2 regions of the Metabacillus flavus genome follow, and region 1 is predicted to be linked to the other one. Evidence: riboswitches for the same ligand, from Rfam matches in the RefSeq annotation. Region 1 holds a riboswitch; the other holds the start of a gene.
What was found. Region 1 has a riboswitch for S-adenosylmethionine ahead of metK (methionine adenosyltransferase). Riboswitches for the same ligand answer to the same signal wherever they lie in the genome.
Positions count from the first base shown of each region.

Region 1 (5,499 bases):
TATCATCATGCATCCGGACTTCGAGCTGCACTTGCTTTTCTTTAAAAATAAGCTCAAACTGTTGCAGAACATCCAGCACCAGCTGATCAGCATGAACGGTTTCAGGACGGAATGGTGTCTGATTGCTATCAAGCTGGGATAGTTCGAATAGCTCCTGAATCAGTTTGCTTAGACGGTTGGATTCCTTTTTTATCGTCTCAAGGTAATCCTTTCTCTCCTGCTCACTTTTCACTACGCCATCCTGAAGTGCTTCAACATAGGACAAGATGGAGGCAATCGGTGTTCTCAGATCATGCGATACATTGGCAATCAGCTCCGTTTTGTAAGCCTCTGATTTCTTCACTTCCTGAAACATGTGATCCAGCTTCTTCGCCATTTCATTAAAATGGCTCCCAAGCTCTTTAATTTCAGCGGGACCTTTTTCAGAAACCCTTACCGCAAATTGTCCCTCAGACATTTTCTTCGATTCAGATTTGACCTGGTTCACAGCTTTCATAAGCGGACCCGTAAGAAAAAAATGAGCCAGAGCAGAAATGGAACCCGCAGCGAATGTAATAATCGTCAAGATTAAAATGGATTCGTTAGGGATGGACATCCGCACAAAACTAATCAGCAAAAACATCAGAATCAGCAGCGTACTTAAAAAATTAGCCAAGATGAGAAGCGTTCTAATTTTCATAACGGCTGCTCCAATTTATAGCCAATTCCCCATACCGTTTTAATATACTGAGGTTCCGCTGGATTGAGTTCAAGCTTCTCTCTCAGTCTCCGGACATGAACATTGACGGTATTTCCATCTCCTGAAAAATCATATCCCCACACCTTTTCAAGCAGCTGGGACCTGGAGAATACTTGAGACGGGTGACTGGCAAGCAGCCAGAGCATATCAAACTCTTTTGCCGTCATATCTATGATTTTTCCACCCGATTTAACTTGCCTTGTCGATAAATCGATGGAAATGGAGCCGATTGTAACGGACTGCTTTTCTTCGTTTTTGTATTTCGAGGTCCGCCTTAACATGTTCTTCACTCTTAATACAAGTTCTCTGGGGCTGAACGGCTTGGTTAAGTAATCGTCAGCCCCTAAGGTTAAGCCAAGGAGCCGGTCCCGTTCCTGTCCCAGAGCGGTGAGCATAATGATTGGGACATCCTCGTCCCCCATTCGGATTTCCTCCGCAGCAGTCCAGCCGTCCTTTTCAGGCATCATGAGATCAAGAACAATCAAATCAGGTCTTCCCCTTTTCCACTGCTCGACCGCCTCAAATCCATTGACCGCTGAATCAACCCTGTAGCCTTCTCTTTCCAGATAGCGCCGGCAAACATCGAGAATAGCGGGTTCATCATCAACAAGTAATATTTTCTGCATGTGTATTGACCCCTTTGATCTATACTTTCTTTATACAACAGTGTGTCTTGGAAACAAGCCCTTACTTTACTATATCCCAGCCAGCCAATCTCGCCTAAGAATCATGCTCTCTGCTTTTAATGGCATCATAAATCAAGAAAATTATGAAAGGATAAGGAAAAGATTAAATAAGTATGAACAGTTCTCTTTTTTGCTATGAAGCAGGATCCCCTCCAGGATGCTCGCTGCCATAAACCCTAAACTGGCATCATCTTTCTAACAGGAAAACGTGATAAATGAATAAAAAGATCATTCATAGTTTCTCCAATCTCTTGAACATAAAAAAACGTCTGGAACGATTACGTTCCAGACGTTTCTGTTTTATATTGCTTCTGTGTTAAGCCAGGCACCCATACGGAACTTTATTAAAGAACAGAGCGAAGTGCTTCTGCTTTGTCTGTTTGCTCCCATGGAAGCTCTACATCCGTACGGCCGAAGTGACCGTATGCAGCAGTTTGCTTGTAAATTGGACGGCGAAGATTAAGCATTTTGATAATGCCTGCAGGGCGAAGATCAAAGTTATTGCGAACCGCTTCAACAAGAACTTCCTCGCTTGCTTTGCCTGTTCCGAATGTATCGATGGAGATGGATACCGGCTGTGCTACACCGATTGCGTACGCAAGCTGAACTTCACATTTGTCAGCAAGCCCGGCAGCAACGATGTTTTTCGCAACGTAGCGAGCTGCATAAGCCGCAGAACGGTCAACTTTTGTAGCATCCTTACCAGAGAATGCTCCACCGCCGTGACGAGCATATCCGCCATACGTATCAACGATGATTTTACGGCCAGTAAGACCTGCATCACCTTGAGGTCCTCCGATAACGAAGCGGCCAGTCGGGTTGATGAAATATTTCGTGTTCTCATCAATTAATTCTGCAGGAACTACAGGTTTGATAACAAATTCTTTAAGGTTGCGCTGAATTTGCTCCAAAGAAATTTCAGGGTGATGCTGAGTAGAAATAACAATTGTATCTACACGAACCGGTTTGTTATTTTCATCATATTCAACCGTAACTTGCGTTTTACCGTCCGGACGAAGGTATGGAAGGATTTCTTCCTTGCGTACTTCTGTCAGGCGGCGAGCCAGCTTGTGTGCAAGGGAAATCGGAAGAGGCATTAGCTCTTTTGTTTCGTTGCATGCAAATCCGAACATCAACCCTTGGTCTCCCGCTCCAATTGCATCAATCTCAGCGTCTGTCATTTGGCCTTCGCGGGCTTCAAGTGCCTGGTCAACTCCCATTGCAATGTCAGCTGACTGCTCGTCGATGGAAGTCAATACTGCACATGTTTCAGCATCGAAGCCGTATTTCGCGCGTGTATAACCAATTTCCTTAACAGTTTCACGAACAATTTTTGGGATATCGACATAAGTGGTAGTCGTGATTTCTCCTGCTACAAGAACAAGTCCTGTTGTAACAGATGTTTCACAAGCTACACGTGCATTAGGATCGTTAGCAAGAATGGCATCCAAAATGGAATCTGAAATCTGGTCGCAAATTTTATCCGGATGGCCTTCCGTTACGGATTCTGATGTGAAAAGATGGCGTTTAATCGACATAGTAATTCCTCCTCTGAAATTCGGTTGTTCTATTGGCAAGGTTCAGTTATGTACTTCCCCTCTTTTTTTGAGACGGAACTCGTTCCCATTACTTATCTTTTGCTTTATTTTAAGAATCTTCCCCTTTAATATAGCCTTTAAGGAAAAAGATTCCAGACTGCATAAAAAAACCCTTCCTACTTAATAGAGGAAAGGAGTTGTTTTTCAGCCTTTCACTCTTATCGCTCAAGGACTACAGCCTTGCGTCAGGTTAGCACCTTTGCATGAGAGAAAACAGCATGTTTTCAAGTCTTGCAGGTTGCTGGGCTTCATAGGGCCTGTCCCTCCGCCAGCTCGGGATAAGAGAATCCGTTCAAGGACATATATTACCCCAAATTTCCCGCAAATGTCAACAAAAATTGACAAGCTTTCTTCCAAAAAGGACAGGGCAGCAGGAAAGATGGGCTTATGATGGATTCAGCTATAGAATTATTTTAGTTGGTTGTGAGTTTTACATTTTGTTCGGCGCGGCATTTTACGAGCGGATTCGGGCCGCTTTCTGGCGGGTTTAACTTCGTGTCCGGCTGATGCCACTCGTTTTCCGGCCGATCAGCGCGGTTTTCCAGCATGGCGTACTATCCGTGCTTGCGTATACGCACCTGCTAAATTTATCAAACCATGTCGGATAGTCGATATATTGAGAAAATAGACGATATAATTTTATTTCGGCCGATATATTTAAATTTCGGCCGATATACTCATATTTCGGTCGATATATTTTGTAATGCTTTTCAACCACTCTAGTTTCCCAGCCAATCAGCCCGGTTTCCCAGCTAAACCCCTTTCCCCGCAAAAGCCTGACCAACTGCTTATACCGCCTTCACCTCGGCCAAGCGCTTCGTTCCGGCGAGTTGATCAGGTTCCCTGATCTGCATGATCCACGAGTCCAGCCCAAACAATCCCTCTTCCAAGCCAAATTTATCGGTATCTGGTTATACGCGGTGGCACTTTCCAAGTTCGAACGTAAAATACATCAATTAGTATAGACTATTAACATTAATGTGTTATACTAATTATGCAAACCACATAATTACAAGCAAAGGAAGGTATGGGGATGAATTCACTTGCGGCAACAAACGAGCTTTCGCTTTTACTTGAAGGGGAAAATGTTTTTCAAAACTTATCGGTACCTCAGCTAGTTGAAAAAATTCTATCAAGAAACGAAGCCGTTCTTACTTCAACCGGTGCCATCCGTGCAACGACTGGAGCTTATACAGGGCGTTCGCCTAAAGATAAATTTATTGTAAAAGAAGATAGCGTAAATAGCAAAATTGATTGGGGCAATGTAAATCAGCCTATCTCAAGCGAAACATTCAATAAGCTTTACCACAAGGTTCTTTCATACTTAAAAATGCAGAATGAATTGTTTGTGTTTGATGGATTTGCTGGCGCTGATGAAAGATACCGCCTGCCGATTAAGGTGGTCAATGAATTCGCCTGGCACAATCTTTTTGCGAATCAGCTGTTCATCCGGCCGGACGGAGAAATGGCTTCCAGAGAAATCGAGCCTTTCACAATTGTATCAGCACCGAATTTTAAAGCAGATCCGTCTATAGATGGAACAAATTCAGAGACTTTCATTATCATCTCTTTTGAGAAAAGAACCATCCTGATCGGCGGGACGGAATACGCTGGAGAAATGAAAAAGTCCGTTTTCTCCATCATGAACTATTTGCTTCCTGAAGCCGGCATCTTTCCTATGCACTGCTCTGCAAATGTTGGCCAGGAAGGCGACGTTGCTCTGTTTTTCGGATTGTCCGGAACAGGGAAAACGACTTTATCTGCTGACCCGAACCGCAAGCTGATTGGAGACGATGAGCACGGCTGGTCTTCAAGCGGCGTTTTCAATATTGAAGGCGGATGCTATGCAAAGTGCATCAGTCTTTCAAAGGAAAAGGAACCTCAAATTTTCAATGCAATCCGCTTCGGTTCTGTGCTTGAGAATGTGGTAGTGGATGAGGAAACGAGAATAGCAGACTATGACCATGCATTTTACACGGAGAATACGAGAGCGGCCTACTCTCTCGATTCCATGAACAATATCGTGCTGCCAAGCATTGCCGGCCATCCGAATACGATTATCTTCCTGACGGCGGATGCCTTTGGTGTGCTCCCTCCAATCAGCAAGCTGACGAAGGAACAGGCCATGTACCATTTCCTAAGCGGCTATACGAGCAAGCTTGCAGGAACAGAGCGCGGAATTACTTCTCCGCAGGCAACCTTCTCAACCTGCTTTGGATCTCCATTTTTGCCGCTTCCTGCGCAGCGCTATGCTGAAATGCTCGGCAAGAAAATTGAAGAGCACAATGCTGATGTGTACCTTGTTAATACAGGCTGGACTGGCGGAGAATACGGCACGGGAAAACGGATGAAGCTAGAGTACACAAGAGCCATGGTTCAGGCTGCTTTAGAAGGGGACCTTGCTTCTGCGGAAATGCTGACGGATGAGATCTTTGGCCTTCAAATTCCTGCACATGTTCCCGGGGTGCCTGATGAA
Region 1 covers NZ_JAGVRK010000001.1:3,007,468-3,012,966, forward strand. The annotation lists gene J9317_RS15340 (sensor histidine kinase) at 1-679, opposite strand, end outside; gene J9317_RS15345 (response regulator transcription factor) at 676-1,365, opposite strand; gene metK (methionine adenosyltransferase) at 1,770-2,963, opposite strand; SAM riboswitch class I at 3,179-3,308, opposite strand; gene pckA (phosphoenolpyruvate carboxykinase (ATP)) at 4,057-5,499, shown strand, end outside.

Region 2 (5,499 bases), 2.8 Mb from region 1:
AAAAAGTCGGCGCGCACAAGTCCGGCACCGTCGATGGCTTTAAAAGCAGCAATAGCCATTTTTTCAATCATTGCATATTCTTCTTCCGTTACTTTAGCCGGAATCATCATGTCTGTATCGCCGTCCACATACTTCGCTTTATAATCATAGAATTCTTTTTTCGGAGCGATTTCTCCTGTAACGGAGCATGCAGGCTCATCGTTTCCGACTACGCCAATTTCAATTTCACGTCCAATGATTCCTTCTTCGATAATGATTTTGCGGTCATAGGAGAATGCTTCCTCAAATGCAGCTTCCAGTTCTTCGCGGTTTTTGCATTTGCTGATGCCGACACTGGAGCCAAGGTTGGCAGGTTTGACAAAGCAAGGATAGCCCAGTTTGGTTTCTACGTTAGTATATGCCGTTTCCGGATCTTTTTTCCACTCACTGCGAATCAGCCAAACGTATTCAGCCTGCTCAAGTCCGGCTTGCGCAAACAGATTTTTCATTGCTACTTTATCCATTCCTGCTGCAGAAGCAAGAACCCCGTTTCCTACGTACGGAATATTCATTAGTTCAAGCATTCCCTGAATGGTGCCGTCTTCCCCATTAGGTCCATGAAGAAGCGGGAAAATTACATCAAAAGGCTTCTCTGAATTATCGCCGTTAGTGGACGGGAATAAATCTGTGTTCAGTGCAACAGGCAAAATCGCTTCACTAACTTCATGTCCAAGCTTTAGAGCGGCTGCATTTGAAGCAGGTTCGTTCAGCTGTTCCCCGCGAATCCATTCGCCTTTTTCCGTAATATAAATAGGATGTATATCAAATTTGCTGAGATCAAGAGCCTTGATTACAGCAAGGGCTGTTTGCAGAGAAACTTGATGTTCTGCGGATTTCCCTCCGTATACGAGGCCAAGTTTAATTTTCATTATTTATTTCCCCCTCAATCTTTCAGGTGCAGTCATTTTTTAATCACTCTCACCATTTTATCACCTTCCGGCATTTTTGTTATAGATGACCCTGTTTTTATCTCAAAAGATTCGTATCGCATTATTTTTTTATGCATAGCGAATTAGTCGTTAAATGACGCAGTTTGTATTAAAATAAGGGCAGGAGGGATTTTCACATGGAAAAAATTACATCATCCGAGCAGTTTCAGCAGCTTATTTCAACAGATAAGGAAGTTTTAATTAAATTCTTCGCAGATTGGTGTCCTGATTGCACCCGAATGAATTTCTTCATCGATGAAATCATCGAAGAATACAAAGAATACCAATGGTTTGAGATCAATAAAGACGAATTTCCTGAGATTGCCGAGCAGTATCAGGTAATGGGGATTCCAAGCATCCTGATTTTTAAAAACGGTGAAAAGCTTGGCCATCTTCACAGTGCGAATGCCAAGACACCTGAACAGGTACAGGAATTTCTCGCGGAAAAACTTTAAGCACAAGCTCTTGCTTGTGCTTTTTTGATGTGCATCTTCGGAATAAATAACCACCGCAGATTATTCACCCAAATCTCAAACAGATAAACCCACTCTGCGGTTATGAACCTCATAGACACAGCTTTATACACATTTTCTCAAAGCGGTCCTTTCAATCGTCATTCCTCGTTAAAATCAGTGGAAAAGAACGTTTATTTTCCAGGAAATAATCTATCTCTCCCCTGCTCGACATCTTTATTCCCTAAAATCCGGAGTGTCCAGTTCTTGACAAACTGGTCCTTCGGTCATATGATGTATTTTAATTAAATAGTACTCTTATCCAGAGAGGCGGAGGGACATGGCCCTGCGAAGCCTCGGCAACGGATCACGATTTTTGTGAAACCGTGCTAATTCCTGCAGACACATTCATGTGTTTGAAAGATGAGAGAAGAGCCGGTCTGCTTTTCAGATTGTTCCACCCCTCTTCTGCTCATGAAGAGGGGTTTTTTGCGGTTTTTATGAGATAAGGAGATGGGTAGATTGACAGATTTTCTTATAAGAGGAACACAATTATGGAACCAGTTAAAGACACTTCCGCAAGATAAGCATCCTGCTGTTATTTTCAACTCCCATATCACAGGGTTGGCTATTTCCCGGGCCCTGGGAAAGAAAGGCATCCCCATTATCGCCCTGGACAGGGATGGACGGGCGGTTGGGCTTCAATCTAAATATGTTCATACTGCCGCTTTATGTCCCAATCCATTTACTGAAGAGGCGGAATTCATCAGTCTGCTGTTGGAAATCGGACGGAATCTCCCTCAAAAGGGTGTATTGTTTCCGTGCAATGATGAATGGGTGCTGCTCGTCAGTAAACACCGGACCGAGCTTGAAAAGTATTTCTTATTCCCGTTTGCTGAGTGGGACAACGTTGAATCTCTGTTAAATAAACGGAAGCTTTATAAAAAAGCTGCTTCCTTAGACATTCCGATCCCTGCAACGTGGTATCCGGAAGAGTTTTCAGGAGAATATCCTGACGATCTTCCTTTTCCATGCATCGTAAAACCTGTGGAACAGCGCAGTTTTTATGAAGCTTTTCAGACGAAGGCTTTTACTGCAAACAGTACGGAGGAGCTCACCGGCATACTGGCCAAAACAGCCAGCCATGAGGTTGTGATCCAGGATATCATCAGTAGCTCTCTTTCAGACTTTTATTCTCTTTGCACCTATACCAGTATGGACGGGGAAATAAAAGGCCAGTTTACCGGCAGAAAGCTTGAGCAATATCCTTTGAACTTCGGAACGGGCTGTCTTGTAGAGTCTGCTGAAGGCGGCCGGTTTGTCTCTTACGGAGCTGAAATATTAAAAGCGCAAGGGTATTACGGAATTGCGGAGACAGAATTCGTATATGACAAACGGGATGACACATATAAATTACTGGATGTGAATACACGAGTTTGGAAATGGATCGGACTTCCGATTTTCTCCGGAGTTAACCTGCCTCTTCTCGCTTATAACGAAGTGACCGGGTTGAAAGGAGAATCCCAATATCCAGTATTGGACTATTCAAAATGGGTATATTTCGATGACTATTTAAAGGTTAAGCAGGAACGTCCCGGTACTTTCCATGGGCACCTGTCCGATTCCGAAATGGCTTCGGTGCTCTTCGGGGAAACCTCCACACATATAACAGAAGCTGTATTTTCAGCTGAAGACCGCGCACCTTCTGTACAGCAAGTGAAAAATAAATTCAATCAGGGGTATATATGCCCGTGCTAGGAAAGGTGTGAGTGGGATGAAATACGGATTTTGGCTTCCCCTTTTCGGGGGCTGGCTTAGAAATGTTCAGGATGAAAAGATGCCTCCTACATTCGACTATGCAAAAAAGGTCATTCAGTCAGGAGAGAAATGGGGCTATAGCACAACTTTGATTGCAGAGCTTTATTTAAACGATATTAAAGGCCCGGAATACGATTCGCTTGAAGCGTGGACAACGGCAGCGGGACTTGCCGCAGTCACTGAAAAAATTGAAATTATGACGGCCATCAGACCGGGCTTTCATAACCCCGCAGTGGCGGCCAAGATGGCGGCCAATCTTGATCAGATGAGCAATGGCCGATTTACGTTAAATGTCGTCTCCGCCTGGTGGGAAGAAGAAGCGAGACAGTACGGAGGCATTTTTACCGAGCATGATGAGCGCTACAGCCGGACAGAGGAGTTTGTTGAGGTCTTGAAAGGTCTTTGGACGGAAGATTCATTCTCCCATAAAGGAAGGCATTATGAATGCAAAGAAGCAAAGCTTTTCCCGAAACCAGTTCAAAAACCGAATCCGATCCTGTATGCAGGAGGGGAAAGTCCGCGCGGAAAAGAGACGATTGCCCGCTATTGCGACGCTTATGTGATGCACGGGGGAACGGTGGATGAAATCCGTTCAAAAATCGGAGAAATGGTTCGTTTAAGAGAAACCGTGAATGAAAATCCATTCGCCTCCTTTGGAATGGCCGCATACGTGATATGCAGGGACTCTGAGGAAGAGGCGGCAGAAGAGCTCGCTCGCATAACCGATGTAAAAGAGTCCTCCGCTTACGCAGGCTTCAAAGATTTCACAAGCAAATCCCAGCTTGAACAGCAAATCCAGCTTCAGGATTATTCGGTTTCAAACCGGGGACTGCGCCCGAATCTAGTCGGAACCCCTGAACAGATTGCAGAGCGGATCATCCAGTTTGAAGAGGCAGGTCTTGATCTGCTGCTGCTCCAATTTTCACCGCAGCTTGAAGAAATGGAGCGTTTTTCTAAAACAGTCATGCCGATTGTGGAGAGAAAGAGGACCGCAGTTCAATAAACTATACACCAGTGTCTAATCAGATTTATACTGTGGGAAAGATTTTTAAGGAGGAATAAAACATGACAGCAACTCAACTAGAAACGGCTACATTCGCAGGAGGCTGCTTTTGGTGCATGGTGAAACCATTCGACGAGCTTCCCGGCATTCACGGCATTGTATCCGGCTATACAGGCGGACATAAAGAAAACCCGACCTATGAAGAAGTAAAAGCTCAAACAACCGGCCATGCGGAAGCGGTGCAGATTCAATATGATCCCAGTCTTTTTCCTTATGAAAAATTGCTGGAGCTTTATTGGCAGCAAATTGACCCGACGGATGATGAGGGCCAGTTTATTGACCGGGGCGAGTCATACCGGGCGATTATTTTCTATCATACGGAAGAGCAGCGGCAGGCAGCCGAAGCCACTAAAAAGGAACTGGCGGAAAGCGGTAAGTTTAAGAAACCGATTGTTACGCCAATCAGAGAAGCAAGTACATTCTACCCCGCTGAAGAATATCATCAGGATTTCTATAAAAAGAATCCTGAAAAATACAAGCAGGAACGAGTGGAATCCGGCAGGGATGTTTTTGCAAAAGAGAATTGGAAATAAGGTGCGGGAAACCGCACTCTTTTTTATTTTCTCTACATGATTCCTTCGTTTTTGGAAAAATTAGGTGGTAGTACATAAACAAAGGAGGCATCCCTTTGCCAAATCAACCGATTCCCTCAACTCCAGAACCATATTGGAGAGAATCTGCCGAGCTCCCATCCTTCCCCAAGCTCCAGCAAAGTCTGGAAACAGAAGCTGTTATTGTCGGCGGCGGCATTACCGGAATTACTGCTGCCTACTTGCTGGCCAAAGAAGGAGTCAAAGTCGTTCTTCTTGAAGCGGATGTGTTATTAAACGGCACAACCGGGCATACAACTGCGAAAATCACGACCCAGCATGACCTGATCTACGATGAGCTGATGCACCACATCGGCGAAGAAAAGACGAAAAAATATTTCCGTGCGAATGATGAAGCTCTTGCCTTTATGCGAGATTATGCCGCCAATGTTTCCTGTGATTTTTCGGACCAGGATGCTTATATTTACACGACGGAAAACAAAAACATTACAAAGCTTGAGAAGGAATATAAAGCCTATGTAAAGCTCGATGCGGATTGTGCAATGGCGGACTCCCTCCCTTTTGATTTATCCATAAAAAGCGCAATCATGATCCGGAATCAGGCTCAATTTCATCCTCTCTCCTATTTAAACCAAATGGTTCAGGAG
Region 2 covers NZ_JAGVRK010000001.1:246,875-252,373, reverse strand. The annotation lists gene J9317_RS01420 (D-alanine--D-alanine ligase) at 1-908, opposite strand, end outside; gene J9317_RS01415 (thioredoxin family protein) at 1,106-1,423, shown strand; SAM riboswitch class I at 1,736-1,850, shown strand; gene J9317_RS01410 (carboxylate--amine ligase) at 1,943-3,178, shown strand; gene J9317_RS01405 (LLM class flavin-dependent oxidoreductase) at 3,195-4,241, shown strand; gene msrA (peptide-methionine (S)-S-oxide reductase MsrA) at 4,304-4,834, shown strand; gene J9317_RS01395 (FAD-dependent oxidoreductase) at 4,930-5,499, shown strand, end outside.
Region 2: it holds a riboswitch for S-adenosylmethionine, as region 1 does, so the genes downstream of both, J9317_RS01410 (carboxylate--amine ligase) here and metK (methionine adenosyltransferase) in region 1, are expected to answer to the same signal.